Regions from separate parts of the Paracoccus sp. SSJ genome, predicted to be linked through region 2. Evidence: riboswitches for the same ligand, from Rfam matches in the RefSeq annotation. Region 2 holds a riboswitch; each other region holds the start of a gene.
What was found. A riboswitch is a leader RNA that binds a small molecule or an ion and turns the genes downstream of it on or off. The one in region 2 is predicted to bind cobalamin.
Positions count from the first base shown of each region.

Region 1: it holds a riboswitch for cobalamin, as region 2 does, so the genes downstream of both, QPR87_RS13620 (CbtB domain-containing protein) here and nrdH (glutaredoxin-like protein NrdH) in region 2, are expected to answer to the same signal.
Region 3: it holds a riboswitch for cobalamin, as region 2 does, so the genes downstream of both, QPR87_RS13590 (DUF1636 family protein) here and nrdH (glutaredoxin-like protein NrdH) in region 2, are expected to answer to the same signal.

Region 1 covers NZ_JASSPE010000011.1:83,764-93,808, reverse strand. Annotated here, with positions in the region: gene dapD (2,3,4,5-tetrahydropyridine-2,6-dicarboxylate N-succinyltransferase) at 1-768, opposite strand, end outside; gene QPR87_RS13665 (LOG family protein) at 861-1,688, shown strand; gene QPR87_RS13660 (hypothetical protein) at 1,907-2,434, opposite strand; gene rlmH (23S rRNA (pseudouridine(1915)-N(3))-methyltransferase RlmH) at 2,547-3,014, opposite strand; gene rsfS (ribosome silencing factor) at 3,018-3,416, opposite strand; gene QPR87_RS13645 (hypothetical protein) at 3,549-3,782, opposite strand; gene leuC (3-isopropylmalate dehydratase large subunit) at 4,078-5,514, shown strand; gene QPR87_RS13635 (hypothetical protein) at 5,532-6,137, opposite strand; gene leuD (3-isopropylmalate dehydratase small subunit) at 6,209-6,814, shown strand; gene QPR87_RS13625 (endonuclease/exonuclease/phosphatase family protein) at 6,805-7,857, shown strand; cobalamin riboswitch at 7,903-8,107, shown strand; gene QPR87_RS13620 (CbtB domain-containing protein) at 8,145-8,321, shown strand; gene QPR87_RS13615 (CbtA family protein) at 8,323-9,021, shown strand; gene QPR87_RS13610 (hypothetical protein) at 9,091-9,624, shown strand; gene bluB (5,6-dimethylbenzimidazole synthase) at 9,624-10,045, shown strand, end outside.
Region 2 covers NZ_JASSPE010000013.1:10,599-20,643, reverse strand. Annotated here, with positions in the region: gene QPR87_RS14660 (C4-dicarboxylate transporter DctA) at 1-345, shown strand, start outside; gene QPR87_RS14655 (LysR family transcriptional regulator) at 448-1,350, opposite strand; gene QPR87_RS14650 (YeiH family protein) at 1,453-2,472, shown strand; gene QPR87_RS14645 (DUF6635 family protein) at 2,540-3,370, shown strand; gene QPR87_RS14640 (hypothetical protein) at 3,360-3,584, opposite strand; gene QPR87_RS14635 (TonB-dependent receptor) at 3,670-5,925, opposite strand; cobalamin riboswitch at 6,301-6,492, shown strand; gene nrdH (glutaredoxin-like protein NrdH) at 6,586-6,807, shown strand; gene nrdI (class Ib ribonucleoside-diphosphate reductase assembly flavoprotein NrdI) at 6,817-7,233, shown strand; gene nrdE (class 1b ribonucleoside-diphosphate reductase subunit alpha) at 7,215-9,341, shown strand; gene nrdF (class 1b ribonucleoside-diphosphate reductase subunit beta) at 9,406-10,045, shown strand, end outside.
Region 3 covers NZ_JASSPE010000011.1:73,688-83,732, reverse strand. Annotated here, with positions in the region: gene bluB (5,6-dimethylbenzimidazole synthase) at 1-171, shown strand, start outside; gene QPR87_RS13600 (DUF1801 domain-containing protein) at 175-591, opposite strand; gene cobO (cob(I)yrinic acid a,c-diamide adenosyltransferase) at 596-1,207, opposite strand; cobalamin riboswitch at 1,245-1,445, shown strand; gene QPR87_RS13590 (DUF1636 family protein) at 1,523-1,876, shown strand; gene cobW (cobalamin biosynthesis protein CobW) at 1,880-2,914, shown strand; gene cobN (cobaltochelatase subunit CobN) at 2,918-6,088, shown strand; gene QPR87_RS13575 (ferredoxin-like domain-containing protein) at 6,085-7,248, shown strand; gene QPR87_RS13570 (precorrin-8X methylmutase) at 7,292-7,921, shown strand; gene QPR87_RS13565 (precorrin-2 C(20)-methyltransferase) at 7,924-8,685, shown strand; gene cobJ (precorrin-3B C(17)-methyltransferase) at 8,682-9,410, shown strand; gene QPR87_RS13555 (cobalt-precorrin-6A reductase) at 9,386-10,045, opposite strand, start outside.

The sequences.
Region 1 (10,045 bases), on a different contig from region 2:
CTTGACGATCACCGCACAATACAGGTTCACACCGTTCTTCGAGGGCATCGAGCCGGCGACGACCACCGAACCCGCCGGAACCTCGCCATACATGACCTCGCCGGTCTCGCGGTCCACGATCTTGGTCGATTTTCCGATGAAGACGCCCATGCCCAGGACCGAGCCCTCGCGCACGATGCAGCCCTCGACCACCTCGGAACGGGCGCCGATGAAGCAATTGTCCTCGATGATGGTCGGGCCGGCCTGCATCGGCTCCAGCACGCCGCCGATGCCGACACCGCCCGACAGGTGCACGTTCTTGCCGATCTGCGCGCAAGAGCCGACGGTGGCCCAGGTATCAACCATGGTGCCCTCGTCGACATAGGCGCCCAGGTTCACGAAGCTGGGCATCAGCACCACGCCCTTGGCGATATAGGCCGAGCGGCGCACGACGCAGTTCGGCACGGCACGAAAGCCGGCGGCCTGCCATTGCGCCTCGCCCCAATGGGCGAACTTGCTGTCCACCTTGTCCCACCAGGTGCCGCCTTGCGGCCCGCCCATGTGGACCTCCATGTCCTTGAGGCGAAAGCCCAGCAGCACGGCCTTTTTCGCCCATTGGTTCACATGCCAGTCGCTGCCGCGCTTTTCGGCGACGCGCAGCACACCCTTGTCCAGCGCCTCCAGCGTGGCCTCGACGGCATCGCGCACCTCGCCCCTGGTGGCGGGGGTGATCTGGTCGCGGATCTCCCAGGCGGATTCGATGGCGGCTTCAAGGGCGTCATTCGACATGGTCTGGCCTCTCTCGGGTGGAAACTCTTGCCCAAGGGCTATAAGCCGAGGGGTGCGGCCGCGCAATGCGGCGGTTTCTGCCAGAGGATCGGATGACGGAACTTGACGAGCGCAGCCACCCGTTTCGCGACAGCCATCAGGACGTGGAGGCGGCGCGGACCATCCCCGACACGGCCCAGACGCGCGCGCCGGCCTATCGGCTGGCCTTTACCGATTCCGAATTCCTGCTGCGCGAGGAACTGCGCCCGGTGCGGTTGCAGCTCGAACTGCTGAAGCCGCAGATGATCATGGATGCGCGAGGCATCCGCTCGACCGTGGTGATGTTCGGCGGCGCCCGCATCCCCTCGCCCGACCGGCGCGAGGGCGCGCGCACGCCGGCGCTGGCCGCCCTGTCGCATTACTATGACGAGGCCCGGCGCTTTGCCCGGCTGATGACCGAACGCAGTCTGAAAAGCTATGGCGCCGAGGACGTGATCTGCACCGGCGGCGGTCCGGGGGTGATGGAGGCCGGCAACCTGGGCGCGCACGAAGCCGGGGGCGCCTCGATCGGCCTGTCCATCGTGCTGCCGCATGAACAGACGCCGAACGCCTATGTGACGCCGGACCTGTGCTTCAATTTCCACTATTTCGCCATTCGCAAGATGCATTTCCTGATGCGGGCCAAGGCGGTTACGGTCTTTCCGGGCGGCTTCGGCACCATGGACGAGATGTTCGAGGCGCTGACCCTGATCCAGACCGGCCGCATGAGGCGCATCCCCTTCATCCTGTTCGGGCCGGAATTCTGGCACAAGGTCATCAACTGGGAGGCGCTGGCCGAGGCCGGCACGATCAGCCCCGAAGATCTGGAGCTGATCAGCTTCGTCGAAAGCGCCGACGAGGCGGTCGAGATCATCGATAATTGGGTCGTACCCTGCCCCTGAGCGGGGCAGGCGCCGTTCTGGTGAGCGGGGCGAGGCGGCTCTGGACGAAGCTCCGGCCCCAGCCATTCCCCGCTCTGCCCATGCGCGGCGGTGTTTTGCGGATGCTTTTTCCGGCCATCGCCTTTTCGGAACCCCGGCCACGGCCGGGCAGGCTGGCCAAGGGCGTTCCATCGGCCCCGGCAACCCTGTCATCGGCGCCGAGCACATATTTGACCGGGTCATTTCGGCCACCAGGCGATGAAATCGCCCGCGACGATATTCGAGGACTGGTCACCGCCCTGCCGATCCGTCGCCGCCATGGCCTGCTGCGCCTGGGCGGCGCCGTAGCGATAGGTTGCATATGACAGCTCGGGCCGCATCTCGGGTTCGGGCTGGTCCTCGACCGCTTGAATCACGATGGTTCCCAGCTTCAGCGCGCGCTGGAACGCTTCGTCCTCGCCATAGATCGCGGTAAGGAACCTGATCACCCGGGCGCGAAACACGGCGCGATCCTGCGGACCATCGGGGTTGCTGGCCGTTCCCGGCATGCCCTCCCGCTCCGGCGTTGGGGGAGATTCTGCCCGCCGCGAATGGTCGACGCCCTCGCGGCCAAGCTGCATGTCCTTGTCGACCGCGTCTGCCTGCCCGACCGGAGGCACCTCGGGCCGGGCGCGGGCAAGGGTGGGACCGACGACCTCGACCTCTTGTGCCGCATGGGTGGCCGCGGGGCCGGTCCGGCTATGGATATGGTGAACGACTGGAATCATGGCGCACCCGGCGACTCGCGATCTGGATGCGCCCATCATAGCGGATGCCGGGCGGATTTCACCGCTCCCGCGCCGGATTTTTCCTTAAAATTTTAATAAATTTAATGGCTTGTCATTCCCGATGATAGGGGTTGCCGGCCAGGATGGTGGTGGCGCGATAGATCTGTTCGGCCAGCATGACCCGGACCAGCATATGCGGCCAGACCATGCGGCCGAAGCTGATCGCCAGATCGGCCCCGTCGCGCAGGCCGGGGTCGATGCCGTCCGCGCCGCCGATCACGAAGGCGACATCCCGCGCCTGATCGCGCCAGCCGGCGATCCGGGCCGCGAATTCGGGTGAGCTGAGCATCTGGCCGCGCTCGTCCAGCACCACCAGCGCGGCGCCCTGGGGAATAGCCCTGGCCAGCAGCGCCGCCTCGGCCACCATGCCGCCGCCACGCTTGTCCTCGACCTCGGCCAGCGTCACGGGCGGCAGGCCCAAGGCGCGGCCCGCCTTGGCGTGGCGGTCCAGATAATCGGCGATCAGCTTCGCCTCGGGGCCCTGCCGCAGCCGCCCGACCGCGGCAATGACCATGCGCATGGATCAGTTGCGGGGCGAGCCGGGCTGGTCGGCCGCATGTTCGGCGCGCAGCCGGTCAAGCGCGGCCGAACGCAGCGCGTCGGCGGGCATCCACATCTTTTCCAGCTGATAGAACTCGCGGACCTCGGGGCGGAAGACATGGACGATCACGTCGTCGGTGTCGATCAGCACCCAATCGCCGGTTTCCTTGCCCTCGATCCGGGCCGAGCGGCCGGTCTGCTCCTTCAGGCGCTCGACCAGCTTTTCGGCGATCGAGGCCACCTGGCGCGCGTTCCGGCCCGAGGCGATCACCATGTGATCGGCCATGGCCGAGCGGCCGCGCAGGTCGATGGTCACGACATCTTCGGCCTTGTCGTCGTCAAGAGAGGCAAGAATGCGGTCCAGTAGCTGATCGCTCGTCAGCCCGGATTCCGCGGTGGTCGCAGCCGGCGCAGAGGCCGGCGAGACGGTATTGGACAGGGTTCATCCTCCGGTCATCACGCCGATCTCCCCCGGCGCAGGGGCCTTATCAATGTAGCACGGAATCGCGCCCGCTCAATGCAGGCGCAGCGGATTTCTGGCCGCACCCCCCGCCGGACAGGCGGAAACCGGCAGATTTCCCCAGGGATCGGCGCATCTGACCTGCCCTTCGGCCCAGGCCAGATGCCGGCTTTCGACGCCCGCCATCTGCCGCGCCTGCTTGAGCGGCGTGTCGGCCACATGCACCGCCAGCGCGAAAACGGCCACGCAGATCAGCGGGATGGCCCGCAGGATGATGCGAATCAGCATGATCGGTCCCTTTCCTGTCCCTTGCACAGAAAATAGGGACCATTTCTCAACTTGGAATTAACAGAGCCGTGTGACGATATTGAATATGACGTGAAATCGACCTATTACTGCTGGCATGCGAGGATTCGTCTATTTCGACATTCATGACCGCGCCCGCCTGCCCGGCCGGTTCTACGGCGAAAGCCTGTCCGTCACCGCCCGACTTTGACGGGAACGGGCGCCTGCGCGCGCCCTGCCGCATGTTGCGGCGCCCCCTCCGCCCTTTCCCAGCTAGTCTTCCAGAAAAGAGACAGCCATGACCGGCAACACGAACGCGGGCGCGCCCCGCACCCTCTACGACAAGATCTTCGACGCCCATGTGGTCGAGCGTTCCGACGACGACACCTGCATCCTCTATATCGACCGGCACCTGGTGCATGAGGTGACTTCGCCCCAGGCATTCGAGGGGCTGCGCATGGCCGGGCGCAAGGTGCGCCGTCCCGACCAGACCATCGCGGTGCCGGACCACAACGTGCCGACCACGCCCGACCGCGTGAACGGCATCGAGAACCCCGAGGGCCGCATCCAGGTCGCCGAACTGGACAAGAACGCCCGCGAATTCGGGCTGAACTACTATCCGATGTCGGACATCCGGCAGGGCATCGTGCATATCGTCGGCCCCGAACAGGGCTGGACCCTGCCCGGCATGACCGTGGTCTGCGGCGACAGCCATACCGCGACGCATGGCGCCTTCGGCGCATTGGCGCACGGCATCGGCACCTCGGAAGTGGAACACGTCCTGGCCACCCAGACGCTGATCCAGAAGAAGTCCAGGAACATGAAGGTCGAGATCACCGGCAAGCTGCGCCCGGGCGTGACCGCCAAGGACATCACCCTGTCGGTGATCGGCGCGACCGGCACCGCCGGCGGCACCGGCTATGTCATCGAATATTGCGGCGAGGCGATCCGCGACCTGTCGATGGAAGGCCGCATGACCGTCTGCAACATGGCGATCGAGGGCGGCGCCCGCGCCGGCCTGATCGCCCCCGACGAAAAGACCTTCGAATACGTCAAGGGCCGCCCCCACGCCCCGAAGGGCGCCGCATGGGAGGCCGCGCTGGCCTGGTGGAAGACGCTGTTCAGCGACGAGGGCGCGCATTGGGACAAGGTCGTCACCATCCGCGGCGAGGATATCGCCCCGGTGGTGACCTGGGGCACCTCGCCCGAGGACGTGCTGCCGATCACCGGCAAGGTTCCCGCCCCCGAGGATTTCGAGGGCGGCAAGGTCGAGGCCGCGCGCCGCAGCCTGGACTACATGGGCCTGAAGCCCGGCACGCCGCTGAACGAGATCAGGATCGACGCGGTCTTCATCGGGTCCTGCACCAACGGCCGGATCGAGGACCTGCGCGCCGCTGCCGGGATCCTCAAGGGCCATAAGCTGGCGCCGGGCGTGCGCGGCATGGTCGTGCCCGGCTCGGGCCTCGTGCGCATGCAGGCCGAGGAAGAGGGTCTGGACAAGATCTTCATCGACGCGGGCTTCGAATGGCGCCTGGCCGGCTGCTCGATGTGCCTGGGCATGAACCCCGACCAGCTGGCACCGGGCGAACGCTGCGCCGCGACCTCGAACCGCAATTTCGAGGGGCGGATGGGCCGTGGCGGCCGCACGCATCTGATGTCGCCGGTGATGGCGGCGGCTGCGGGCATCAAGGGCCACCTGACCGACGTGCGCGAGTTGCTGGCGGAAACCGTCTGATGCTTGGGGCGGGGTCCTCAGCGGCCCCGCCGCCGCAGCAGCAGCAAGGCGTTGATCGCGATCAGCAGCAGCCCGGCATTCTCGAACCAGAAGTTGTACTTGATGTTCGCGAATTCGGCGTTGATGAGCCTGTCCACATGATGAAAACTCACCGCGCGCACCAGCACGAAACCGCAAAGCACGACCAGCCCCAGCAGGGCAAGGCCGTTGCGGCGCCTGTGCCCGCGCAGGGCCTTCGTCGTCCAGGACAGCACGATCACCATGCCCAGCACCATCCCGGCGATGAAGGCCAGTTGCACCAGCTGACGCTTGTCATACCAGCCTTGCGCCCGGGCCATGCAGCGCCCGGTGACGATCAGCGCGGTTTGCAGGTCCAGTTGCTTGTTCAGCGCCAGAAAGGCCATCAGCCCGGCGATCGCCAGCCACAGTCCGCGCGCCGCGCCGGCCGGACGGCAGTGCAGCACCTTTACCGCCAGGAACAGGCAGACAAGATACGAGAGCACCGTCAGCCAGCCGGTGATCTCGGGGTCGCCGATCTGCGGCGTCCAGTCGCGCGCGATGCAGGCGCGCAGGGCGGCGAAGCTCGAAAACCCGAAAAGCATCAGCAAGACCCGCATGGCCATGGCGCAAGGCGCCGCTCGGGTCTCGGTTAACGGGCGCGCGCGCGCCAAGTCAATTCTGCGAGGATCAAGACATGGACAAGTTCACCACACTGACCGGAATCGCGGCACCCATGCCGCTGGTCAACATCGACACCGACATGATCATCCCGAAACAGTTCCTGAAGACGATCCATCGCTCGGGTCTGGGCAAGAACCTGTTCGACGAGATGCGCTACAATCCCGACGGCTCCGAGATCCCCGATTTCGTGCTGAACCAGCCGGCCTACCGGGAATCGCAGATTATCGTCGCCGGCGACAATTTCGGCTGTGGTTCGTCGCGCGAGCACGCGCCCTGGGCCCTGCTGGATTTCGGCATCCGCTGCGTGATCTCCACCAGTTTCGCCGACATCTTCTACAACAACTGCTTCAAGAACGGCATCCTGCCCATCGTCATGCCGCAAGAGGTCGTGGACCTGCTGATGGAGGACGCGAAGAAGGGCGCCAACGCCCGCATGACCGTCGATCTGGAAAACCTGACCGTGACCACCTCGGACGGGCAGAGCTTCCCCTTCGAGCTGGACCCGTTCCGCCGCCACTGCCTGCTGAACGGGCTGGACGATATCGGCCTGACCATGGAGAAGGCAGGCGCCATCGACACCTATGAGGCGCAGATGGCCCAGAGCCGGCCTTGGGTGTAAGGGCGCTTGCCGGGGCGGCGCTGCTTGCCGCCCTTGGCCTTGCCGCCCATGCCGATCCCCTGCGGATCGCCACCTACAGCCCCGACCTGTCGCGCGACGGGCCGGGGCTTTTGTTGCGCGACCTCGGCCGCAAGGATGCGCAGATCGAGGCGGCGATCCGGGTCGTCGCCGAGACCCGGCCCGACATCCTGCTGCTGACCAAATTCGACTGGGATTACGAGGGTCGCGCGCTGGACGCCTTTGCCGCAAGGCTGGCCGAGGCCGGGCTGGACTATCCGCACCGTTTCGCCGCCCGGCCCAATTCCGGCATGGCGACCGGGCTGGACCTGAACGCCGACGGGCGGCTGGGCACGGCCGACGATGCGCAGGGCTTCGGCACATTCTCGGGCCAAGGCGGCATGGCGATCCTGTCGCGCCACCCCATCGGGCCGGTGACGGATCACACGGATTTCCTGTGGCGCGACCTGCCCGGCCACCTGATGCCGCCACTGCCCGAGGATGTCGTGGCGATCCGCCGCCTGTCCTCGACCGCGCATTGGGACGCGGTGGTCACGGTCGCGGATCGGCCGCTGCATCTGCTGGGCATGTCCGCGACGCCGCCGGTCTTCGACGGGCCCGAGGACCTGAACGGCCGGCGCAACCATGACGAACTGGCCTTCTGGCTGCATCACCTGCCCGACGGCCCCTTCGTGCTGGCCGGCAACCTGAACCTCGATCCCATGGACAGCGAGGGCCGGCCCGAGGCGCTGGCCCGGATCATGGCGCATGTCACAGACCCCCTGCCCCGCAGCCCCGGCGGCGCGGCGGCAAGGGGCGGCGTCAACGACGGCCACAAGGGCGATCCGGCGCTGGATACCGGCGACTGGCCGGACGACAAGCCGCCGGGCAACCTGCGCGTCGATTACGTCCTGTCGGCCAAGGGGCTGAAGGTGCTGGGCTCGGGCGTGCTCTGGCCGGCCGACGGACCGCTGGCCGAGGCAGCGCTGGCGGCTTCGGCGCATCGGCTGGTCTGGGTCGACCTGGACTGGCCGCCCGCCCCCTAGGTCTCCGCCCCCCCGATTCCGCTTGCTGCCCGCACGACATCGCGGGTAACATATGCGTGTATCGGTGCCCCTTTCGGGGCCAAAAGGGAATGCGGTGCCGTCTCCGGCGTCTTGGGGACCAAATCCGCAGCCGCCCCCGCGACTGTAGGCGGAGAGCGGACGCCCATCGTGCCACTGGCCATCCGGCCGGGAAGGCGGGCGTCAGCCGTGACCCGCGAGCCAGGAGACCTGCCGATGCGTGAAACCGCAATGTCGTCGGGTTGGACGACCAAAGGAAAGGGTCGCAGATGACCGCAAAACCCATGACCGCCGCCGGCGCCAGCCGCGCCTCGGTGCTGTTTCCTGCCGTGGGCGCATTCGCCATCGGCTTCGGGCTGATCTTCATGTCCGGGCTGGTGCAGGCCGAGACCCTGCATGACGCCGCCCATGACGTGCGTCACGCGACCGGCTTCCCCTGTCACTGACATGTTCTCGCGCATTCTGACCAGCGGATTGATCGCTGGCGCTGTAACGGGGCTGATTGCCGCCCTGTTGCAGCTTTGGTTCGTGCAGCCCGTGCTGCTGCATGCCGAGCTGTACGAATCCGGCCAACTGGCGCATTTCGGTGCCGAAACCGTCAGCGCGCATCAGGATCCGGGACCGTTCGAATGGACCCGCAACATGCTTTCGGTCCTGTTCACCATGATGGTCTATGCCGGCTACGGGCTGATGCTGGTGGCGCTGATGGCGGTTTCCGAATCGCAGGGCAATGCGGTCACCGCGCGGCAGGGGCTGCTTTGGGGGCTTGCGGGCTACCTGACCATGCAGCTTGCCCCCGCCTTCGGTCTTGCCCCCGAGGTGCCGGGCGTCGCCGCCGCCGATGTGCAGGTCCGCGCCATCTGGTGGCTGGGCACGGCGCTGGCCACTGGGCTTGCGCTGTGGCTGATCGCCTTTGGCAAGGGCTGGGCGGCCTGGGGCGTGGCGGTCGTGCTGATCCTGGCGCCGCATGTGATCGGCGCGCCGCAGCCCGACAGCTATGCCGGCCCGGTCCCGCCCGAGCTTTCGGCCGAGTTCGCCGGCCGCGCGCTGGGTGCCGGCGCCATGGCCTGGGTGCTTCTGGGCCTGCTGGCCGGCTGGTTCTGGCAGCGCGAAAGCCAAAGCGCGCCGGTTCCGCAAGCCGCCTGATCCGGGCCGCAACCCTTACGGCCGGGCGTGCATTCCGCGCCCGGCCTTTCCATGAAACGGGGAAAAGACATGGATCGCTCGATCCCGATGCTGCTGATCGGCCTGATCTTCGGCGGCGGCATGGGCTTTGTCATCGCCGCCGCCAACGGCATCACGCTGGACGGCCACGATCATGGCGCGCATGGCCATGGCGTGCAGGCCGCGGCGCATGACCACGGCCCTCCCATCGACCTGCCCGCCGGCAGCGCCACCGCCTCGGCCCGGCTGGAGCCCGACAGCACCGCAGGCTGGAACCTGTTCGTCGAAGCGCAGGGCTTCTGCTTTGCCCCCGAACATGCCGGGCTGGCCGATCGCAGCGGCGAGGGCCATGCGCATCTCTATCGCAACGGCACAAAGATCGCCCGGCTTTACGGCCCGGCCCATCACCTCGACATGCTCGTGCCCGGCGACCGGCTGCGGGTCGAATTGAACTCGAACGACCACCGCCCGCTGACCGTCGCCGGCCATCCGCTCGCCGTCGAGCTGACCGTGCCCGACCGCCCCATCGGCATCCGCGCCGGGGCCGAGGGCCTGCCCGACAGCGCCATCTGCGCGGCGCCGTAATGGAGTTCGGCGCTGAGGACCGGGCCGCACTGGAGCGCATCCTGCGATGGCGCCGCGACGTGCGGCATTTCCGCGACGACCCGATCCCCGAGCCGCTGCTGGACGAATTGCACGCGGCGATGGAACTGTCGCCCTCGGTCGGCAATGCCCGGCCCTGGCAGGTGATCCGGGTCGAAAGTCCGGCCCTGCGGGCCAAGATCCGCGCCGATTTCCTGCGCTGCAATGCCCAGGCCGCAGGCCGCTACCAGGGCCGGCAGCGGCAGGAATACGATGCGCTGAAGCTCGCCGGCCTGGACCATGCACCTGTCTGGCTGGCCGTCTTTACCCAGATCGACCCGTCCGAGGGCCACGGCCTGGGCCGCGCCACCATGCCGCAGACCCTGCGGCAGTCGACGGCCATGGCGATCCATGCGCTGTGGCT
Region 2 (10,045 bases):
ACCACCGACCTGCTGGCCATCCTGGGCGTGGCGCTGGTGACCTCGAAGGGCGCGCATGGCGTGCCGGGCTCGGCCATCGTGATCCTGGCCGCGACGCTGGCCGCGATCCCGGCGATCCCCGCCATCGGGCTGGTCCTGGTGCTGTCGGTCGACTGGTTCATGGGCATCGCCCGGGCGCTGGGGAACTATCTGGGCAATTGCGTCGCCACCGTGGTCGTCGCCTCCTGGGTGGGCGACATCGACCGCGACCGCGCCCGCCGCGTCCTGGAAGGCGAGGACATGCCGACGCTGGACGTGCTGGACGAGGATACGCCGATGTCCGAGCCCGAGGCCCAGCACGGTTGACGAAGTCCCTCGCGGAGTGACCGGGACCAGCGCGACGGACCCGGTCGCCCCGCCGAGAAGACGGCCTGCGCCTTCCCTCCCGATGGCGCAGGCCTTTTCATGTCAGGGGGTGCCTGCGGCGAAACCCTCGTCCGTCAGGATGTCGATCAGCGCCTGCACCGCCCGCGTGCGATAGCGCCGCGGATTGGTCAGCAGCGAAAACGGCCGCTCCGCCCCCGGCAGCGGCAGGGTACGGATCCAGCCCGCAGCGGCCGGCCGCGCCACCGCCCGTTGCGACAGCGCCGCGAGGCATTGGCTGGCGGCGACCGCGTTCAGAACCGCCTCGTTCGAGGGCAGCTCCAGCGACAAGGGCAGCGCGGCAATGGAAAGCCCCCGCCCGGCAAGCCAGGTCTCGAATTCCGAGCGCGTGCCCGAGCCCGGCTCGCGCAGGATCCAGTTCTGCGCCTCCAGCCCGGCCTGGGGCATCGCCTCGACCCCGGCCCAGGGGTGATCGGTCGCCATGACCAGCACCAGCCGGTCGCGGGCCACCACCTGCCGGTGCAGCCCGCCATGCGCCACCGCACCCTCGACCAACCCCAGGTCGGCACCGCCGTCCTGCATGGCATCCGCGGCATGGGTGGTGTTGCTGACCGTCAGGCGCAGTTCGATCCCCGGATGCATCTCGCGCAGCGCCACCAGCCGCGGCGGCAGCCAATAGCTGGCGACGGTCTGGCTGGCATGGACCCGCAGCCGGCCCCGCGGCTCGCGCGACAGATCCTCCAGCACCATCTCGGCGGTCTCGACCCGGTCCAGCACGGCGCGCGCCTCGGCCATGAAGGCCTCGCCCGTCTCGGTCAGCACGATCCGCCGCCCCACCCGGTCGAAAAAGCGCACGCCATGCCGTGCCTCCAAAGCCGAGACGGCGGCGCTGACCGCCGATTGCGTCAGGTTCAGCGCCTCGGCCGCGCGGGTGACATGCTGCCGCTCGGCCACGGCAAGGAAGATGCGGAGCTGTTCCAGCGTCATGCCAGACTCATAAGTAAAATAGAACGATATGGCAAATATAATGCGATGGATTGAACGTCGATTCAGGACCATGTTCCGCCCCAAAGGCAAAGGAGCGCGGCCATGTCCTCGACCGACCAGGACCAGCAAACATCTTCCGCGATCGGGGCCTGGCTGGGCGCCACCCTGCCGGGGCTGGGGCTGACCTTCGGCATCGCGATCCTTGCCATGGCGGCGCAGAGGCTTTCGGGCATACCGGCGCTCAGCCCGCTGGTGGTGGCGATGGTGCTGGGCATGGCGCTGCGCAACCTTGTCGGCACACCCGCGGCGGCGCGGCCGGGCATCGGCTTTTCGCTGCGTCGGGTGCTGCGTTTCGCCATCGTGCTGCTGGGCTTTCAGCTGACGCTGGAGCAATTGCGCGCCGTGGGCCTGCCGGGGGTGGCGGTGATCGCGGTGGTGCTGGCCGCGACCTTCGTCTTTACCAGATGGGCCGGCCGGGCATTGGGGGTCGAGGCGCGGCTTGCCGAGCTGATCGCGGCCGGCACCTCGGTCTGCGGCGCCTCGGCGGTGATCGCCACGAACACGGTCACGCGCGGGACGGACGAGGACGTGGCCTATGCCATCGCCTGCGTGACGGTCTTCGGCTCGCTCTCGATGCTGGCCATGCCGGTGCTGGGCGAGATGCTGGGGATGGGGCCTTCGCATTACGGCATCTGGGTCGGCGCGACCGTGCACGAGGTGGCGCAGGTCGTCGGCGCCGGCTTCCAGCATGGCGCCGAGGCGGGACAGGCCGCGACCGTCGCCAAGCTGAGCCGGGTGATGCTGCTGGCACCGCTGATCCTGATGCTGGGCACGCTGGCGCGGCGGGGCGGCAAGGCCGCGCATGGCTCGGCGCCGACGCCCTGGTTCGTGCTGGGCTTCATCGCCGTGGTGCTGCTGAACAGCGCCCTGCCCCTGCCCGAGGCGCTGCATGCCGAGATCGTCGCCCTGACCGCCTTTCTCCTGACGGTGGCGCTGGCCGCGATGGGGCTGGAGACCGACATCCGCAAGCTCTGCGCCAAGGGCGTCCGGCCGCTGGCGCTTGGCGCGCTGGCCTGGCTGTTCATCTCGGCCCTGGGGCTGGGGCTGGTGGCGCTGATCTGACCGGCGGGCATTGAGCGTCCCTGTCGCGATGCCTAGATTGGGCGCGATCCGCCAAAGGACCGCGCCCATGGCCCTTGCGCCCGCCGACACTCGCCCGATGACCCGGCGCGAAACCGAGGTCCGCCGCTTCGTGCGCGCCCGCTACGGGCCGCGCGGCACGCTGGCGCTGCATCGCCACGCGCTTGGGCTGGACCTGCTGCGCGCGCCCATCAACGTGATGCTGTCGCCGCTGTTCCTGCTGGTGCGGCTGGGCGCGCCGCTTCTGCGCCGGATCGGGCTGGTCCGGGCGGGCGACTGGCTGTCGCGCCGGCAGATCTTTCTGAAATCCGACGTGGCGCAGCGGATCGAGGCGGATCTGGCCGGCTTCGTCGACGATCTGGCCGCAAGGGGGCTGGCCCCCGAGGCCGCGCCCCGCAGCGTCGCCCGCGCCGTGTCGGACTATGCCGAAACCCGCAATGCGGTGTCCGAGATCACCACCTCGCTTCTGGTGCTGGCCTCGGGACTCTTGCTGTTCCACCGGGCCACGCCGGGCGTGATCTCGCTGGCCGGGCCGATCGCGCATCTGCGGGCACAGGCGCAGGCCGTCGAGAATTTCGCGCTGGGAAGCTGGGCCGGACGCATGTGGTATGGCGCCTTCCCGCGCGAGCTTTCCAGCATCGAGGTGGTGCTGACCGGCGTGGTTCTGGCCATGCTCGCCTCGGTCCTGACGACCTTTGCCGGGCTGGTCGCCGATCCGGTCCAGCTTTGGACCGGCATCCACAAGCGCCGGGTGATGCGGCTGTTGCGGCGGCTGGACCGCGCCGAGGACGGGCCGGGGCTGGAGCGCGAGCACGTCGTGGCCCGGCTGGGCGATCTGTCCGATGCCGCGCTGAGCCTGTGGCGCAGCTTCAGGGGCTAGGCCGGATCACGCCCTCGTCGATGCCGGCCAGATCGCGCCGGCCGGTCAGGGCCATGGCGACCTCGAGCTCGGCGCGCAGGATGGTCAGCATATCCGCATATCCGCGACCCCCGCCGCGCCGGATGCCGCCGTCGCACAGCACCGGGATGCGCACGGCGACCTGACGGGCGACGACCGGCCGCGTGCCGCGCGTAGCCGCACGGCGCCACGACATCGGCGGGGATCCCGGCCTGGCCGGCCCCCACTGCAAAAGGGGGACGGCCCGAAAGCCGCCCCCGAAGGCCGCGACGACGCGGTGATCAGAACGCGTGCTTCAGCGTCAGCACGAAGTTCCGGCCCGGCTCGATATTGGCGAATTGCGAGACATGCGAGTCGGTATAGATCTGGCGGTCGAAGACGTTGTTGACGTTGAGTTGCAGCGCCGTGGCCTCGGTCAGCCTGTAGGCCGCCATCAGGTCGGTGCGCCAGCTCGACGGCAGGGCAGCATCGGCATCGCCGTTCTGCGAATAGCTGGCCATGCGCTTGCCGGTATAGGTCACGCCGCCGCCCACCGTCAGTTGCGGGCTGTAGTCGTAGGTCGTCCACAGCGAAAAGCTGTTGCGCGGAACCTTCGCGACCTGCTTGCCGGTGGCGGGGTTCGGATAGGGCTCGCCGCCGCCGCGCGGGGTGCTCCAGCCGCCGTCCTTCAGCTTGACGTCCTGATGGACATAACCGCCCCAGATGCCCCAGCGCTCGGTGACCTGGCCGGCAAAGCCCAGCTCGATGCCCCTGGCGGTGGTGTTGCCGATATTCGCGGTCTCGCCCAGGGCGTTGGTGACGCGGGCATTGTCCTTTTCGGTCCTGAACAGCGCCGCGCTCAGCTCGAGCTGGTCGTTCAGCACCAGCCATTTCGTGCCGATCTCGTAGTTCACGCTGCGCTCGGGGTCGAGGCTGTCCAGATCGTCCGAGGCATTGCTGCCACCAGTGCCCGCGCCCTCGCCCGCCGGGTTCGAGGAGGTGCTGGCCGAGGCATAGATCGAACCGTTCTGCACCGGCTTGTAGACCACGCCCAGCATCCCGTTCAGGAAATCGGAATCGTTGCCGTGGCTTTCGCGCGGGGTGGTGTCGGTCGCATGGATAATGCTGTCGACGCTGTAATCGTCCCAGCGCAGCCCCACCGTCGCCTCCCATTGCGGGGTGAAGGTGATGGTATCCAGCGCATAGACGCCACGCGACCTGGTGGTGCTGTAGCCGCTCTCGCCGCCGCGCTCGATGCTGCCGCCCCAGGGCGCGCCGGGGTTCGGATTCTCATAGGGCGAGGTCGGCATCGGGTCGGGATTGGTCACCGTCAGCCGGCGGGTGGTGGCACGCGAATTGGCGATGTCCACGCCGACCGCGAAGCTGTGCTCGACGCCCCAGGCCCGTGCCTCGCCCGAAAGCTGGGCGTTGAACGAGACCGTCTCGTTCACCCGATCCGAAGCCTTGGAACTGCGCGACACCAGGCCGTCGCTGCCCGAGGTCGGCGAGGTCACGACATAGGTGTTGGTGTCGCGTGCCTTGCGCAGCGCCGTGGTCAGCCGCAGGCTGTCCGAGAAGGCATGCTCGAACCTCACATAGCCCGAGGCGGATTCGATGTCGCGGAAATCGCGCGCGTGCAGGCCGTAGAAGGTGTCGGGATCGACATCGACCGGCAGGAACGGGTCGATGCGGGTGCCCGAGCCGCGCCGCCATGCGGCCGGCGTGGTGGCATTGGACATCGGCACGCCGTAATCGGGCGTATCCTCGTCCTTGTAGTAATAGAGCCCGGCGGTGATCTTGCTGTCATCGGTCAGGCGATAGCTGAAGCTGGGCGCCACGCCGACCCGCCTGGACTCGACGCCGTCGCGCCCGCCCAGGTCGTCGGCGCGCTGCGCCATCAGGTTCAGGCGAAGGCCGATCGCGCCGAATTCGCGGTTCGAATCCAGCGTGCCGCGGACATAGTTGCCGGTGCCGTAGGACAGCGCCACCTCGTCAAAGGCGCCCGGCTGCGGGATCTTGCTGTTCAGGCTGATGGTGCCGCCGGTCGAGCCGGCACCGGAATAGACCCCGCCCGGGCCCTTGCTGATCTCGATGGATTCCAGGTTGAAGGCCTCGTATTGCGTGCGCGAGGCGTTGCGCATGCCGTCGACCAGCATGTCCTGGCTGGCCTCGAAGCCGCGGATATAGGGGCGCACGCCCTGCGGCACGCCGCCTTCGCCTGCGCCCAGGGTGACGCCCGGCGTGGTGCGCAGCACGTCTGCGACCGAGGTCTGGCCGCGCTCTTCGATCTGGCGCCCGGTGACGACGGTCACCGTCCTTGGCGTGTCGAGCAACGGCGCGGTGGCCTTGTCCGAGGTGCTTTCGGTGACCTTGTAGCTGGTCTCGGCCTCGTTGCCCTGCTGGCGGCGGATGACCACCGTGTCCAGGGTTACGGTATCCTGCGCCTGGGCGGGGCCGGCTACGCCGGCCGAGATGGCCAGCACGGGAAGCAGGCCCAGGGTCGGCAGCAATTGCGCGGCCGACGCCGAGGCAGGCGGTTTGGGATGGGTTTTGTTCATGGGTTGATCCCGGCACGAAAGATGAATCGCAACCGCCTCAGGGCGGAAACGACAGGAAGGTGCTGGCTCATCAATGGCTTGCGGTGTCACGAGCCGGAAGGGGAACGAAGTGCCTCGTCCTGGCCGCGCGTAACCCATGCAAGGGGGCCAATTGTCGCAGTTTGTCAAATGACGCTGCGTCATTTCGACTGCGAAACAGGCGAGTGTTGCGGCAATCCAACAGCCTGCCCGGCCGGACGCGGCGCAATACCCCGGCCGGGATATCGCCGGAAGCCGGAAATCCCCCGCGACAGGCAGAATCGATGCGCCCACCAGATATTCCATGGCGGACGCAGTTATCCACTAAATATGGATTGACCCCGGCCATGACCCATGGCTAACTGCAAGGGTCATGGTTGTCCCGGGGCCGACTCGGGGATGAAAAGGGAAGCCGGTGAAAAGCCGGCACTGCCCCCGCAGCTGTAAGCGGAGAGCGACGCCGGATCACCACTGGGGCCACGCGCCCCGGGAAGGCCGGCCAAGCCGAGACCCGCAAGTCAGAAGACCTGCCATGACGCGAAAGGACGAAACCGTGCGGCGGGCGCGGGGCTGGAACAGGGTCCGGATGGCACGCCCATCGGCCCGGCCCCCTCTTGCCGACAGAACAAAAGGAGCCGAGGCATGACCATCACCGTTTATTCCAAGCCCGCCTGCGTGCAATGCACCGCCACGACCCGCGCCCTGGATGCGCGCGGCCTGGACTACCATCTGGTGGATCTGACCGAGGATGACGCGGCGATGGAACTGGTCGCCTCGCTGGGCTATCGCCAGGCTCCCGTCGTCATCGCCGGCGAAGCCCATTGGGCCGGGTTCCGCCCGGACATGATCGGCCGCCTGTCCTGATCCGGGGCCATGGGCGGGCTGGTCTATTTCTCCTCGGGCTCGGGGAACACGGCGCGTTTCGTGACGCGGCTCGGCCTGCCGGCCGGGCGCATCCCGATCTCGCCCAGGGACGAGATGCCCGCCCCCGCCCTGCCCTATGTGCTGATCTGCCCGACCTATGCCGACGGGATGGGTCGGGGCGCGGTGCCCAAGCAGGTGATCCGCTTTCTCAACGATCCTGACCGCCGGGCCCTGCTGCGCGGCGTCATCGCCGCCGGCAACCGGAATTTCGGGGCGACATACGCCTTGGCCGGTCGGGTGATATCTGACAAGTGCAACGTCCCCGTGCTGTATCGATTCGAGCTGGCGGGGACTGATCTGGACATTTCCCGCGTTCAGGCGGGGCTTGCGAAATTCTGGGGGACGGAATGCTTGACGATGGCGTAAAGGCCGAGCTGGACTATCACGCGCTGAATGCGATGCTGAACCTTTACGACGGCGAGGGCCGCATCCGCTTCGACGCGGATCGCAAGGCCGCGCGGCAGTATTTCCTGCAGCATGTCAACCAGAACACCGTCTTCTTCCACTCGCTGGACGAAAAGCTGGGCTATCTGGTCGACGAGGGCTATTACGAGGCCGAGGTGCTGGACCAGTATCCGCGCGCCTTCCTGCACCGGATCTGGGACGCGGCCTATGCGCGGAAATTCCGCTTTCCGACCTTTCTCGGCGCCTTCAAGTATTACACCAGCTATACGCTGAAGACCCGCGACGGGCGGCGCTATCTGGAACGCTACGAGGACCGGGTGGTCATGGTCGCGCTGGCGCTCGCGCGCGGCGACGAGGATCTGGCCATGCGCTTCATGGAGGAAATCCTGTCGGGCCGGTTCCAGCCCGCCACGCCGACCTTCCTGAACGCCGGCAAGAAGTCGCGGGGCGAGCTGATCTCGTGCTTCCTGCTGCGGCTGGAAGACAACATGGAATCCATCGGCCGCGGCATCAATTCGGCGCTGCAGCTTTCCAAGCGCGGCGGCGGCGTCGCCCTGATGCTGACCAACCTGCGCGAGGCCGGCGCGCCGATCAAGGGGATCGAGAACCAGTCCTCGGGCGTCATCCCGGTGATGAAACTGCTGGAGGACAGCTTTTCCTATGCCAACCAGCTTGGCGCGCGGCAAGGCGCGGGGGCGGTCTATCTGAACGCGCATCACCCCGACATCCTGCGCTTCCTGGACACCAAGCGCGAGAACGCCGACGAAAAGATCCGCATCAAGACGCTGTCGCTGGGCGTGGTGATCCCGGACGTGACCTTCGAACTCGCCAAGCGCAACGAGGACATGTACCTGTTCTCGCCCCATGACGTGGAAAAGGTCTATGGCCTGCCCTTCTCGGAAATCTCGGTCACCGAGAAATATGCCGAGATGGTGGACGACAAGCGCATCCGCAAGAAAAAGATCAACGCCCGCGCCTTCTTCCAGACGCTGGCCGAGATCCAGTTCGAAAGCGGCTATCCCTACATCATGTTCGAGGACACGGTGAACCGCGCCAACCCGGTCGCCGGCCGCATCAGCATGTCGAACCTGTGCAGCGAGATCCTGCAGGTGAACGAGGCCAGTGAGTTCGACGAGGATCTGGGCTATCGCCACCTCGGCACGGATATTTCCTGCAACCTCGGCTCGCTGAACATCGCCGCGACCATGGACGGGCCGGATTTCGGCGCGACCGTCGAGGCGGCGATCCGGGCGCTGACCGCGGTGTCGGAGATGTCGGCCATCGAGGCCGTGCCCTCGATCCGGCGCGGCAATGACGAGGCCCATGCCGTGGGGCTGGGCCAGATGAACCTGCACGGATTCCTGGCGCGCGAGCGCATCCATTACGGCAGCCCCGAGGGCGTCGAGTTCACCTCGGTCTATTTCGCCGCCGTGGCCTATCACGCCATCCGCGCCTCGAACCTGCTGGCGCAGGAAAAGGGCCGGACCTTCAAGGATTTCGACAAGTCGAAATATGCCGACGGCTCGTTCTTCGACAAATACGTCGCGCAGGACTGGCTGCCCACGCTGCCCGATGTCGCGCGGGTGTTCGAGGGCGTCAGCCTGCCCACCCGCGAGGATTGGGCGGCACTGCGGGAATCGGTGATGCGGCACGGGCTTTACAACCGCAACCTGCAGGCGGTGCCGCCCACCGGCTCGATCAGCTATATCAACAACTCGACCAGCTCGATCCATCCGATCGTGGCCAAGATCGAGATCCGCAAGGAAGGCAAGATCGGCCGGGTCTATTACCCCGCCGCCTTCATGTCCAACGAGAACCTGGACTATTACCGCGACGCATACGAGATCGGACCCGAGGCGATCATCGACACCTATGCCGCCGCGACCGAGCATGTCGACCAGGGGTTGTCGCTGACGCTGTTCTTCCCGGCCGAGGCCACGACGCGCGACATCAACCGCGCCCAGATCTACGCCTGGAAGAAGGGCATCAAGACGATCTATTACATCCGGCTGCGCCAGACCGCGCTGGAAGGCACCGAGGTGCAGGGCTGCGTTTCCTGCACGCTTTGATCGTGGGGGCCTTGGGCCCCCACACCCCGAGGGTATTTGAGAAACGATGAAAGGGGTTCTTCGGATGAAGGATCATGCCATGCGGACGCCCGTGCGCGCGATCAACTGGAACCGGCTGGAGGACGAGAAGGACCTGGAGGTCTGGAACCGGCTGACCGTCAACTTCTGGCTGCCCGAAAAGGTGCCGCTGTCGAACGACGTGCAAAGCTGGGCCACGCTGCGCCCCGAAGAGCGCGAGCTGACCATCCGCGTCTTTACCGGGCTGACGCTCTTGGACACCATCCAGAACACCGTGGGCGCGCCCGCGATGATGCCCGATGCGCTGACCCCGCATGAGGAGGCGGTCTTGTCGAACATCGCCTTCATGGAGGCGGTGCATGCGCGCAGCTATTCCTCGATCTTCTCGACGCTGTGCCTGACGCCCGAGGTGGACGCGGCCTTTCGCTGGGCCGAGGAGAACCCGCATCTGCAACAGAAGGCGCGGCTGGTGCTGGAGGAATACAAGGCCGGCTCGGACCCGCTGAAGCGCAAGATCGCCAGCGTGTTCCTGGAAAGCTTCATGTTCTATTCCGGCTTCTACCTGCCGATGTATTGGTCGAGCCGCGCCAAGCTGACCAATACCGCCGACCTGATCCGCCTGATCATCCGCGACGAGGCGGTGCATGGCTATTACATCGGCTACAAATACCAGCGCGGGCTGGAGC
Region 3 (10,045 bases), on a different contig from region 2:
ATGGTCTCGATCCTCGACCCCGCGCGGATCACGGCGCTGCTGCAAGCGCCGCAGGACTGGGAATTCTCGGCACTCATCTGCCTCGGCTGGCCCGAGTTCGCCGACGACACGCCGCTGCTGCACCGCACCGGCTGGCAGGAAAACATCGCGCGGGACTGGCAGCGGCGCTGAGCGCTACATCTTCTCGCCCGGCAGGCGGCTGGCCTGCCTGACCCAGTCGGCGAATTGTTTCTCGTCGAACGGTCCCTCGGGGATATGCAGGTAGCGCACCTCCGGCTGCTTCGAGGCGACCCGCGGCATCGGTTCAAGCTGCGTGCCGCGAAAGAAGCCGACCTTGATGTATTTCGTCATGCAATGGAAGCTGAGGAACCAGTGCCCCTCCTCGACCCCGTAAAGGGGCGAGTTCCATTTCACCGCCTTCTTCACCCCCGGCACGGCGCGGGTGATGATCTCGTCCAGTTTCCGGCCGATCCCCTGCTTCCAGCCCGGCATGGCGGCGATATAGGCGCGGACCGGCGCCTCGCCATAGCCCTTGGGGATCTGCGGATTGCCGCCCGAAAGCAGCTTCGGCTTGTCCTGCGATTTCTCCATGCTCCTAGAACTCCACGCCCGGCTGGGCCTTGATCCCGTCGCGGAACGGGTGCTTGACCTGCTCCATCTCGGTCACAAGATCGGCCAGCGCGATAAGTTCCGGCTTGGCGTTGCGCCCGGTCAGCACGACATGGGTCATCGGCGGCTTTTCGTCGCGCAGGAAGGCCAGCACCTCGTCCAGGTCCAGGTAGTCATAGCGCAGTGCGATGTTGATCTCGTCCAGCAGCACCATGCGGATCGAGGGATCGCGGATCAGCTCCTTGGCCTTTTCCCAGCCGGCGCGGGCGGCGGCGATGTCGCGCTCGCGATCCTGGGTTTCCCATGTAAAGCCCTCGCCCATGGCATGAAACTGGCACAACTCGCCGAAATGCGTGGTCAGCAACCGCCGCTCGCCGGTATCCCACGCGCCCTTGATGAACTGGACCACCGCGCAGGGCATGCCATGGGCGATGCAGCGCAGGATCATGCCGAAGCCCGACGAGGACTTGCCCTTGCCCTTGCCGGTATGGACGATGACCAGGCCCTTTTCGCCCTGCTTTTCCTGCATCATCCTGTCGCGGGCGGCCTTGATCCGGGCCATCTTCTCGGCGTGGCGGGTGTTGTCGTCGGCCTGCATCGGGCACTCCTTCGCTTGACAAGTCGGGACCGGGCGCGCACAGACATGGGGCGCTGGTTCCTGTCCTATGACAGGCTAAGAGGGAATGCGACAGGCAACCGCCTGAAAGCAGCCGCCCCCGCGACCGTGACCGGAAAGGTCGCCCCTCTGCCACTGGCGAAAGCCGGGAAGGCGGGGCGGCCGTGGGCCCAGGCCCGAATCCGCAAGCCGGGAGACCTGCCGGTGCAGAAGAATTGACCGGCGGACGGGGTGTTCCCGCTGGGGCTTGGGGCATTTGCGCCCCTGCGCCCTGCCGCCATAACGGATGAAGGGCGCATGACAGTCACGCTGCATGTCTGCATCACCTGCCGCGCCGGCCAGCCCGTCCCCGAGGGCGAGCCCGTGCCCGGCGCGCGGCTGCACGACGCACTGACCGCCGAAGGCCCACCCGAGGGCGTGCGCATCGTCCCGGTCGAATGCCTGTCCGCCTGCGCCAACGGCGCCGCCATCGCGCTGTCGGCGCCGGGCCGCTGGACCTATGTCTATGGCCGGATGGAGGCCGGGGACGCCCCCGAGATCCTGGCCGGCGCCGCGGCTTACGCCCAGGCCCCCGACGGCATCGTGCCCTGGCGCGAGCGCGTCACGATTTTCCGCAAGCGCAGCCTCGCGCGCATTCCCCCGATTGGATGAGAGATGAGCGACCTGACCAAGACCCCCGTGACCGTCATCACCGGCTTTCTCGGCGCCGGCAAGACCACGCTGATCCGTCACCTGATGTCGCAGCCGCAGGGCAAGCGGCTGGCGGTGCTGGTCAATGAATTCGGGACCATGGGCGTCGATGGCGAGATCCTGAAATCCTGCGCCGACGAGAACTGCCCGGCCGAGAACATCATGGAGCTGTCGAACGGCTGCATCTGCTGCACCGTCGCCGACGATTTCATCCCGACGCTGGAGCGGCTGATGGCGATGCCCGTCAAGCCCGATCACATCCTGATCGAGACCTCGGGCCTTGCGCTGCCCAAGCCGCTGCTGAAGGCCTTCGACTGGCCGGCGATCCGCTCGCGCATCACCGTTGACGGGGTGATCGCGCTGGCCGATGCCGAGGCCGTGGCCGCCGGCCGCTTCGCCCCCGACGAGGCCGCCGTCGAGGCGCAGCGCGCAACTGATCCCAGCCTGGACCACGAGACGCCGCTTTCCGAGGTCTTCGAGGACCAGATCGCCTGCGCCGACATCGTGCTGCTGTCCAAGGCCGACCTGGCCGGCGAGAACGGGCTGGCCGCCGCCCGCGCGGTGATCGAGGCCGAGGCCCCGCGCAAGCTGCCGATCCTGCCGCTGACCGATGGGGTGATCGACCCGCGCGTGATCCTGGGCCTGGGTGCGGCGGCCGAGGACGACCTTGCCGCCCGCCCCAGCCATCACGACGGCGCCGACGATCACGAGCATGACGATTTCGACTCGGTGGTGATCGAACTGGCCGAGATCGCCGATCCCAGCGACCTTGCCGCCCGCATCGAGCGGCTGGCGCGCGAGCAGAACATCCTGCGCGTCAAGGGCCATGTCGCCGTCGCCGGCAAGCCCATGCGCCTGTTGGTGCAGGCGGTGGGCGAACGGGTGCGCCATCAATACGACCGGCCCTGGGGCGACGGCCCCCGCGCCTCGCGCCTCGTGGTGATCGCCGAGCATGACGACATCGACGAGGCCGCGATCCGGGCGGTCCTGGCCGCGTAAGCCATGCATGTCGTCTTTCGCGAAAGCCGTGGGCTTGAGGAAACCGAGGTCCCGACCGACCCCGGCCAAAGCCCCGCCGACCTGGTCGTGCTGTCCTATTCGGACAGCGACCTGGGCGCTTTCGCGGCAGGCTGGCACAGGGCTGGCGAGGGCCTGCCCGCGCTGCGGCTGTGCAACCTCTCGGCGCTGCGGCATCCGGTTTCCGTCGATCAATATTGCGAGGCCACGCTTTCCGGCGCCCGCGCCGTGCTGGTCCGGCTGATCGGCGGCGAGCCCTATTGGCCTTACGGCACAGCCAGCCTGCAGGATCTGGCGCGCAGGCGGGGCATCGCACTGGCCTTCCTGCCGGCGGACGGTCGGCCCGATCCGACGCTGGACCGTTTCTCGACCTTGCCGGTGCCGGTGCTGCGCCGGCTGGCGGCGCTTTGCGACGAAGGCGGCGCGGTCGCGGCGCAGATGGCACTGGCGGAACTGGCGCAGGCGGCAGGACTGCCCGCCGCCCCGGTCCATGGCGAGGCCGCGATCCCGCAATGGGGTTTCTACGATCCCGACGCAGGCGTGACCGCAGGCCCCACGCCGGGCGAGGCCCCGGTGCTGGTCAGCTTCTATCGCAGCTACCTGACCGCGGCCGACCTTGCGCCGGTGGATGCGATGATCCGGGCCCTGCGCGGGGCGGGCTTTGCCGCGACCGGGGTGTTCGCGCCCTCGCTCAAGGCACCGGGCTTTGCCGCTTGGCTGGCGCCGCATCTGTCCGGCCTTGCGGCGGTGGTGAACCTGACCGCCTTTTCCGCGCGCGACGATGCGGGCGCCACGCCCTTCGACGGCACGGATTGCCCCGTGTTCCAGGTGGCGCTGTCCACCGCGCCCCGCGCCCTGTGGGCAGCCGAGGACCGGGGGCTTTCCGCCGCCGACCTGGCCATGCATGTCGTGCTGCCCGAGGTCGATGGCCGCATCTTCCTGGGCGCCGTCAGCTTCAAGCAACCGCAGGTCCGCGACCCGGCGCTGGAGTTCTCGCGCCTGATCCACGCCCCGGACATGGGCCGCATCAACGCGGCGGTGGCGCGGATCAAGGCATGGCACCGGCTGCGGCAAGCGTCGCGACGCGCCGTCGTGCTCTCCACCTATCCCGGCAAGGCGCATCAACTGGCCCATGCGGTGGGGCTGGACGCGTTGGCATCATGCGGCGCAATCCTTGGCATCCCGCATGACGACTTGGGCCGCCGACTGACGGTCGAGCGAATCCACTGGCCGCTCTCGGACTACCGCGAGGCGCTGACCCGCCTGCCCCAACGCCTGCAAGACGACCTGCGCGCGGCATGGGGCGAACCGCCGCCCGACGGCTTCCGCTTCGCCGCCATCCGCCACGGCGCCGACCTGATCGCCCTGCAACCCGAACGCGGCGAGGCAAAGACCCGCGCCGACGATTACCACGACCTGACGCGCACCCCGCGCCACGAATATGTCGCGTTCTACCTCTGGCTGCGGACCCAGGCGGACGCCATGATCCACATGGGCGCGCATGGCACGCTGGAATGGCTGCCGGGGAAATCCGTAGCCCTGTCCGGGGAATGCTGGCCCGAGGCGCTGCTGGACGACCTGCCGGTGATCTATCCCTTCATCGTCAACGATCCCGGCGAGGCCGCGCAGGCCAAGCGCCGGCTTTCGGCCGTGACGCTGGGCCACCTGCCGCCGCCGCTCGTGGACTCGGGCGTCCCCGAAAACCTGACGCATCTGGAACGGCTGCTGGACGAATATTCCACCGCCGACGGGCTGGACCCCCGTCGCCGCGACCGGCTGATCCTCGCCATCCGCGACGAGGCCCGCGCCGCCGGGGTCGAGGCCGATCTTGGCCTGCCCCCCGACGCGGCACCGGCCGAGGCGATCCCGCTGATCGACCGTTTCCTTTGCGATCTCAAGGACAGCCGCTTCGGCGATGGGCTGCACGTCTATGGCACCGGCCCCTGCGGCAAGGCCGAACGCGACGGGCTGGCCGGTGCGCTCGCCGGCAAGCGGGTGGCGCCCGGCCCCTCGGGCTCGCCGGCGCGCGGGCGGCAGGACGTGCTGCCGACCGGGCGCAACCTCTTTGCCGTCGATCCGCGCGCCGTGCCCTCGCGCGCCGCCCACGCGCAAGGGGTGAAGCTGGCCGAGGAACTGTTGCGCCGCCACTTGCAGGACCATGGCGACTGGCCCAAGGGGCTGGTCGTGGACCTGTGGGGCAGCGCCACCATGCGCACGGCAGGCGAGGAATTCGCCATGGCGCTGCATCTGGCCGGTCTCAGCCCGCGCTGGGATGCCGCCTCGGGCCGCGTCGCGGGCATCGAGATCCTGCCTTTGGCCGAACTGGGCCGACCACGGATCGACGTGACGCTGAGGGTCTCGGGGCTCTTTCGCGACATCTTCCCCGGCCTCGCGCAACTCTTCGAAACTGGTGCCGAGGCGCTGGCCGCCCGCGACGAGGCGCCCGGGGACAACCCCTATCGCAGCCGCGCCCCTCGCGTCTTCGGCCCCAAGCCCGGCCTCTACGGCCTTGGCATCGCCGAACTGGCCGAGACCTTCACGGATGCGGCGCGGCAGGCGGCGGGCGAGGCATGGCTTGCCGCCTCGTCCCACGCCATCGGCGCCGATGGCCGGATCAGCCATCAGCCGCAGGCGATCCGCGACCGCCTGGCCGGGGCCGATGCCTTCGTCCATGCGCAGGACCTGCCGGAATCAGACCTGCTGCTGGCCGGCGACTATGCCGCGCACGAGGCGGGCTTCGCCGCCGCCATGGCGCGGATCGGCGCAGCCGCACCCGCGCTTTACCACCTGGACGCGACCCGGCCCGACCAGCCCCGCGCCCGTAGCGTGACCGAGGAAATCGCCCGCGTCACCCGCGCCCGCGCCGCCAATCCGGCCTGGGCCGACGGCATGATGCGGCACGGCTTCCGCGGCGCGGCCGAGATCGCGGCGACGCTCGATCACATGGCCGCATTCGCCAATCTGGCGGGCGTGGTGCCCGGTCACCTGTTCGATCTCTATCACGACGCGACGCTGGGCCGGCCCGAGGTCGTGGCCTTCATGGAACGCGAGAATCCGCAGGCACTCGCCGCCATGCGCGCCATGTTCGCGCAGCTGCTGGAATCGGGTCTCTGGGCCACGCGGCGCAACTCGGTGCTGGCCGAGGCGGCGCCATGAGCTACGAGGTCAAGGGCTGGTGTCCCGGCGCATTGCGACCGATGGCCTCGGGCGACGGGCTGGTCCTGCGCATCCGGGCCCGGAACGGCAGGCTGATGCCCGATCAGGCGCAGGCCATAGCGGACCTCTCCTGGAGCCATGGCAACGGGCTGATGGACCTGACCAGCCGCGCCAACCTGCAGTTGCGCGGACTGACCCCCGCCGGCCATGCGGCAAGCGTTGCGATTCTGGCCAGGCTCGGCCTGATCGACCGCGACGCCTGGGCCGAGGCGCGGCGCAACGTGATCCTGTCGCCCTTTGCCCCCGTGGGCAGCGCGGCCTGGCAACTGGCCGAGGCCATCGCCCGGGCGATGACCGAGCCGGAGGCGCCGCAGGTGCCCGGCAAGTTCGGTTTTGCCGTCGATACCGACCCGCCGGTGCTGGCGCAGACGCCCTCGGACATCAGGCTGCGCCCGCAGGGCCAAGAATGGCTGATCGTGCCGGATGGCGGCGACTGGGCGCTGGCGGCCAAGGACACGCACGAGGCCGCTGCTCGCGCCGTCGATCTGGCACGCTGGTTCATGCAAGGCGGCGTGCGGGACGGGCGCGGGCGGATGCGCGACTACCTGCGCCGCGCTCCCGCCCTGCCCCACGGCGCCCTGCCGCTGGCATCCTTTCCGTTTTCCAAATACCCATGCGACGGCGCCACCGAAGCCGCCTGTGCCGATCCGCCCGGACCCGGCCCGGCGCCGAACGGCTGGCTGCTGGGCTTTGCCTTCGGCCAGATCACCGCCGCCCAATTGGCCAGGGCGGCCGCACTTGGCCCGCTACGCCTGACCCCATGGCGCGCGCTGCTGATCGAGGGTGCGGCCCGCCCCCGCATCGACGGCGCCATTCTCAAGCCCGACGACCCGCTCTTGCGGATCCATGCCTGCACCGGCGCCCCCGGCTGCCCACAGGCGTGGGCCGATGTCCGCGCGCTGGCCCGCAGCCTGGCGCCGCGCCTCGCACCCGGCCAAAGCCTGCATGTCAGCGGCTGCGCCAAGGGCTGCGCATATCGGGGCGCGGCCTCGGCGACGCTGGTCGCCACCACGCCCGGCCGCTTCGACCTGATCCGAAACGGCGGCACGCGCGATCCCGTCACGCTGGCGGGGCTTGCGCCGGACCGCATTCCGCTCTGACCCCGCCCTTGCAAGATAGCCGCAGAAATCCCAGGAAACCCCGATGCTGCACCAATACGAAACCGACGGCGCCCGGATCTATGCGCAGTCCTTCGCCACCATCCGGGCCGAAGCGGACCTCGCCCGGTTCGCCGCCGAGGAAGAGCCGGTCGTCGTGCGCATGATCCATGCCGCCGGACTGGTGGGGTTGGAGCGCGACGTAGCCTTCTCGGCCGGCATGGCCGTGGCGGCACGCAAGGCGCTCGAGGACGGCGCGCCGATCCTTTGCGACGCCCGCATGGTCAGCGAGGGCGTCACCCGCGCCCGCCTGCCCGCCGCGAACCGCGTCATCTGCACGCTGAACGACCCGCGCGTGCCCGACCTCGCCGCACAGATGGGCAACACGCGCAGCGCCGCAGCGCTGGAGCTGTGGCGCGACGATCTGGAGGGCGCCGTGGTCGCCATCGGCAATGCGCCCACCGCGCTCTTTCACCTGCTGAACATGCTCAGGGACCCGGCCTGCCCGCGCCCGGCCGCGATCATCGGCTGCCCGGTGGGCTTCGTCGGCGCGGCGGAATCCAAGGCGGCGCTGATGGACGACCTGCCCGCGCCGGCGCTGATCGTGCGCGGGCGGCTGGGCGGCTCGGCCATCACCGTGGCCGCCGTCAACGCGCTCGCCAGCCGAAAGGAATAGCCATGGCCCCCCAAACCGGAAAGATCATCTGCGCGGGCCTCGGCCCCGGCGATCCCGACCTGATTTCGGTCCGTGCCGACCGCGCCATCCGCGGCGCGCGGCAGATCGCCTATTTCCGCAAGAAGGGCCGGGCCGGGCAGGCCCGCCGCATCGTGGCCGAGATGCTGGCGCCGGACGTGGTCGAACACGCGATGGAATATCCGGTCACCACCGAGATCCCCTTCGACAGCCCGGAATACAACCGGCTGCTTGCGGCCTTCTACGACGATTGGACGGCGCGGCTGGCGCGGCTGGCCGCCGACAGCGACGTGGTGGTGCTGTGCGAAGGCGACCCGCTGTTCTACGGCTCGTTCATGCATCTGCATGCGCGGCTGCAAGGCATCGTCCCGGTCGAGATCATCCCCGGCATCCCCGGCATGACCGGCTGCTGGAACGCCATCGGCCAGCCGATGACCTGGGGCGACGACGCCATGACGGTGCTGATGGGCACCCTGCCCGAGGCCGAGCTTGCCCGTCACATCCGCGCCGCCGATGCGGTGGTGGTGATGAAGACCGGCCGCAACCTGCCCAAGATCGCCCGTGCGATGGCGACCGCCGGGCGCATGTCCGACGCCTGGCTGGTCGAGCGCGGCACCATGCCGAACCAGCGCGTGACGCCGCTCGCGCAGGCCGATCTGCAGGCCTGCCCGTATTTCGCCACCGTGCTGGTGCATGGCAACGGCCGCCGCCCGCTGTCCGATTCCGCCGCGGATGCCGCGGAATGAGCGGCTGGGTCGCGGTGGCCGGCCTGGGGCCGGGCGCGGAGGATCTGGTCACGCCCGAGGTCAGGGCGGCGCTGGCCGAGGCCACCGATGTCGTCGGCTACATCCCCTATGTCGCCCGCGTCGCACCGCGTCCGGGGCTGGCGCTGCACCCCTCGGACAACCGCGTCGAGTTGGAGCGCGCGCGCCTTGCGCTGGACCTGGCGGCGCGGGGGCGGCGGGTCGTGGTGGTCTCTTCGGGCGATCCGGGGGTCTTTGCCATGGCCTCGGCGCTCTTCGAGGCGCTGGAGGGGTGCGAGAATACCCCCGACATCCGCATCCTGCCCGGCATCACCGCCATGCTGGCCGCAAGCGCCCGGCTGGGCGCGCCTCTGGGCCATGATTTCTGCGCCATCAACCTTTCGGACAACCTCAAGCCCTGGGCGCTGATCGAAAAGCGCCTGCGGCTGGCGGCCGAGGCCGATTTCGCCATGGCCTTCTACAATCCGCGCTCCAAGGCCCGGCCCGAGGGCTTTGCCCGCGTGCTCGAGATCCTGCGCGAGGCTTGCGGTCCCGACCGGCTGATCTCGTTCGCGCGCGCCGTCTCGACCCCGGACGAGGCGCTGAGCACCGTCACCCTGGCCGAGGCCCGCCCCGAGATGGCCGACATGCGCACCGTGGTCATCCTGGGCAACAGCGCCACCCGCCGGGCCGGCGCCTGGGTCTATACGCCGCGATCCGTGCCATGAAGCCAGGCCATCACCTCGGCCGGCGCAGCGACGACGCGGCGCAGCGGCAGCACGGGACGGTCGATCATCACGACCGGCAGGCCCAGTTCGCGCGCGGCGACGATCTTCGCCTGGGCGGCATGGCCCCCGGCATTCTTGGCGACGACGTGGGCGATGTCGTGGCGCCGCATCAGCGCGATGTCGCCCGCGACGGTGAACGGCCCGCGCGAGACGATCAGCGTGGCGTCGCGCAGGGGATGCGCCGCCACCTCGGCGAAACGCAGCATCCAGATGTGGTTCAGCCCCACGAAGGGTTGCAGGTTCTGCCGCCCGATGGCCAGGAACACCGCCGAACCGTCGCCGGGCAGCGCGCGGGCGGCGGCCTCGTAATCGGCGACGTGGATCCAGCGGTCGCCCGGCGCGGCAACCCAGGGCGGGCGCTCCAGCGCGATCAGCGCCGTGCCGGTCGCACAGCAGGCGGCGACGGCATTGCGGCTCATGCCCTCGGCAAAGGGGTGGGTGGCGTCGACGACATGGCTGATGCGCTCGGCCCGCAGGTAATCCGCCAGCCCCTCGGAGCCGCCGAAGCCGCCGATGCGGATCGGCAGCGGCTGCGCCACCGGGTTGGCGGTGCGGCCGGCATAGGAATAGACTGC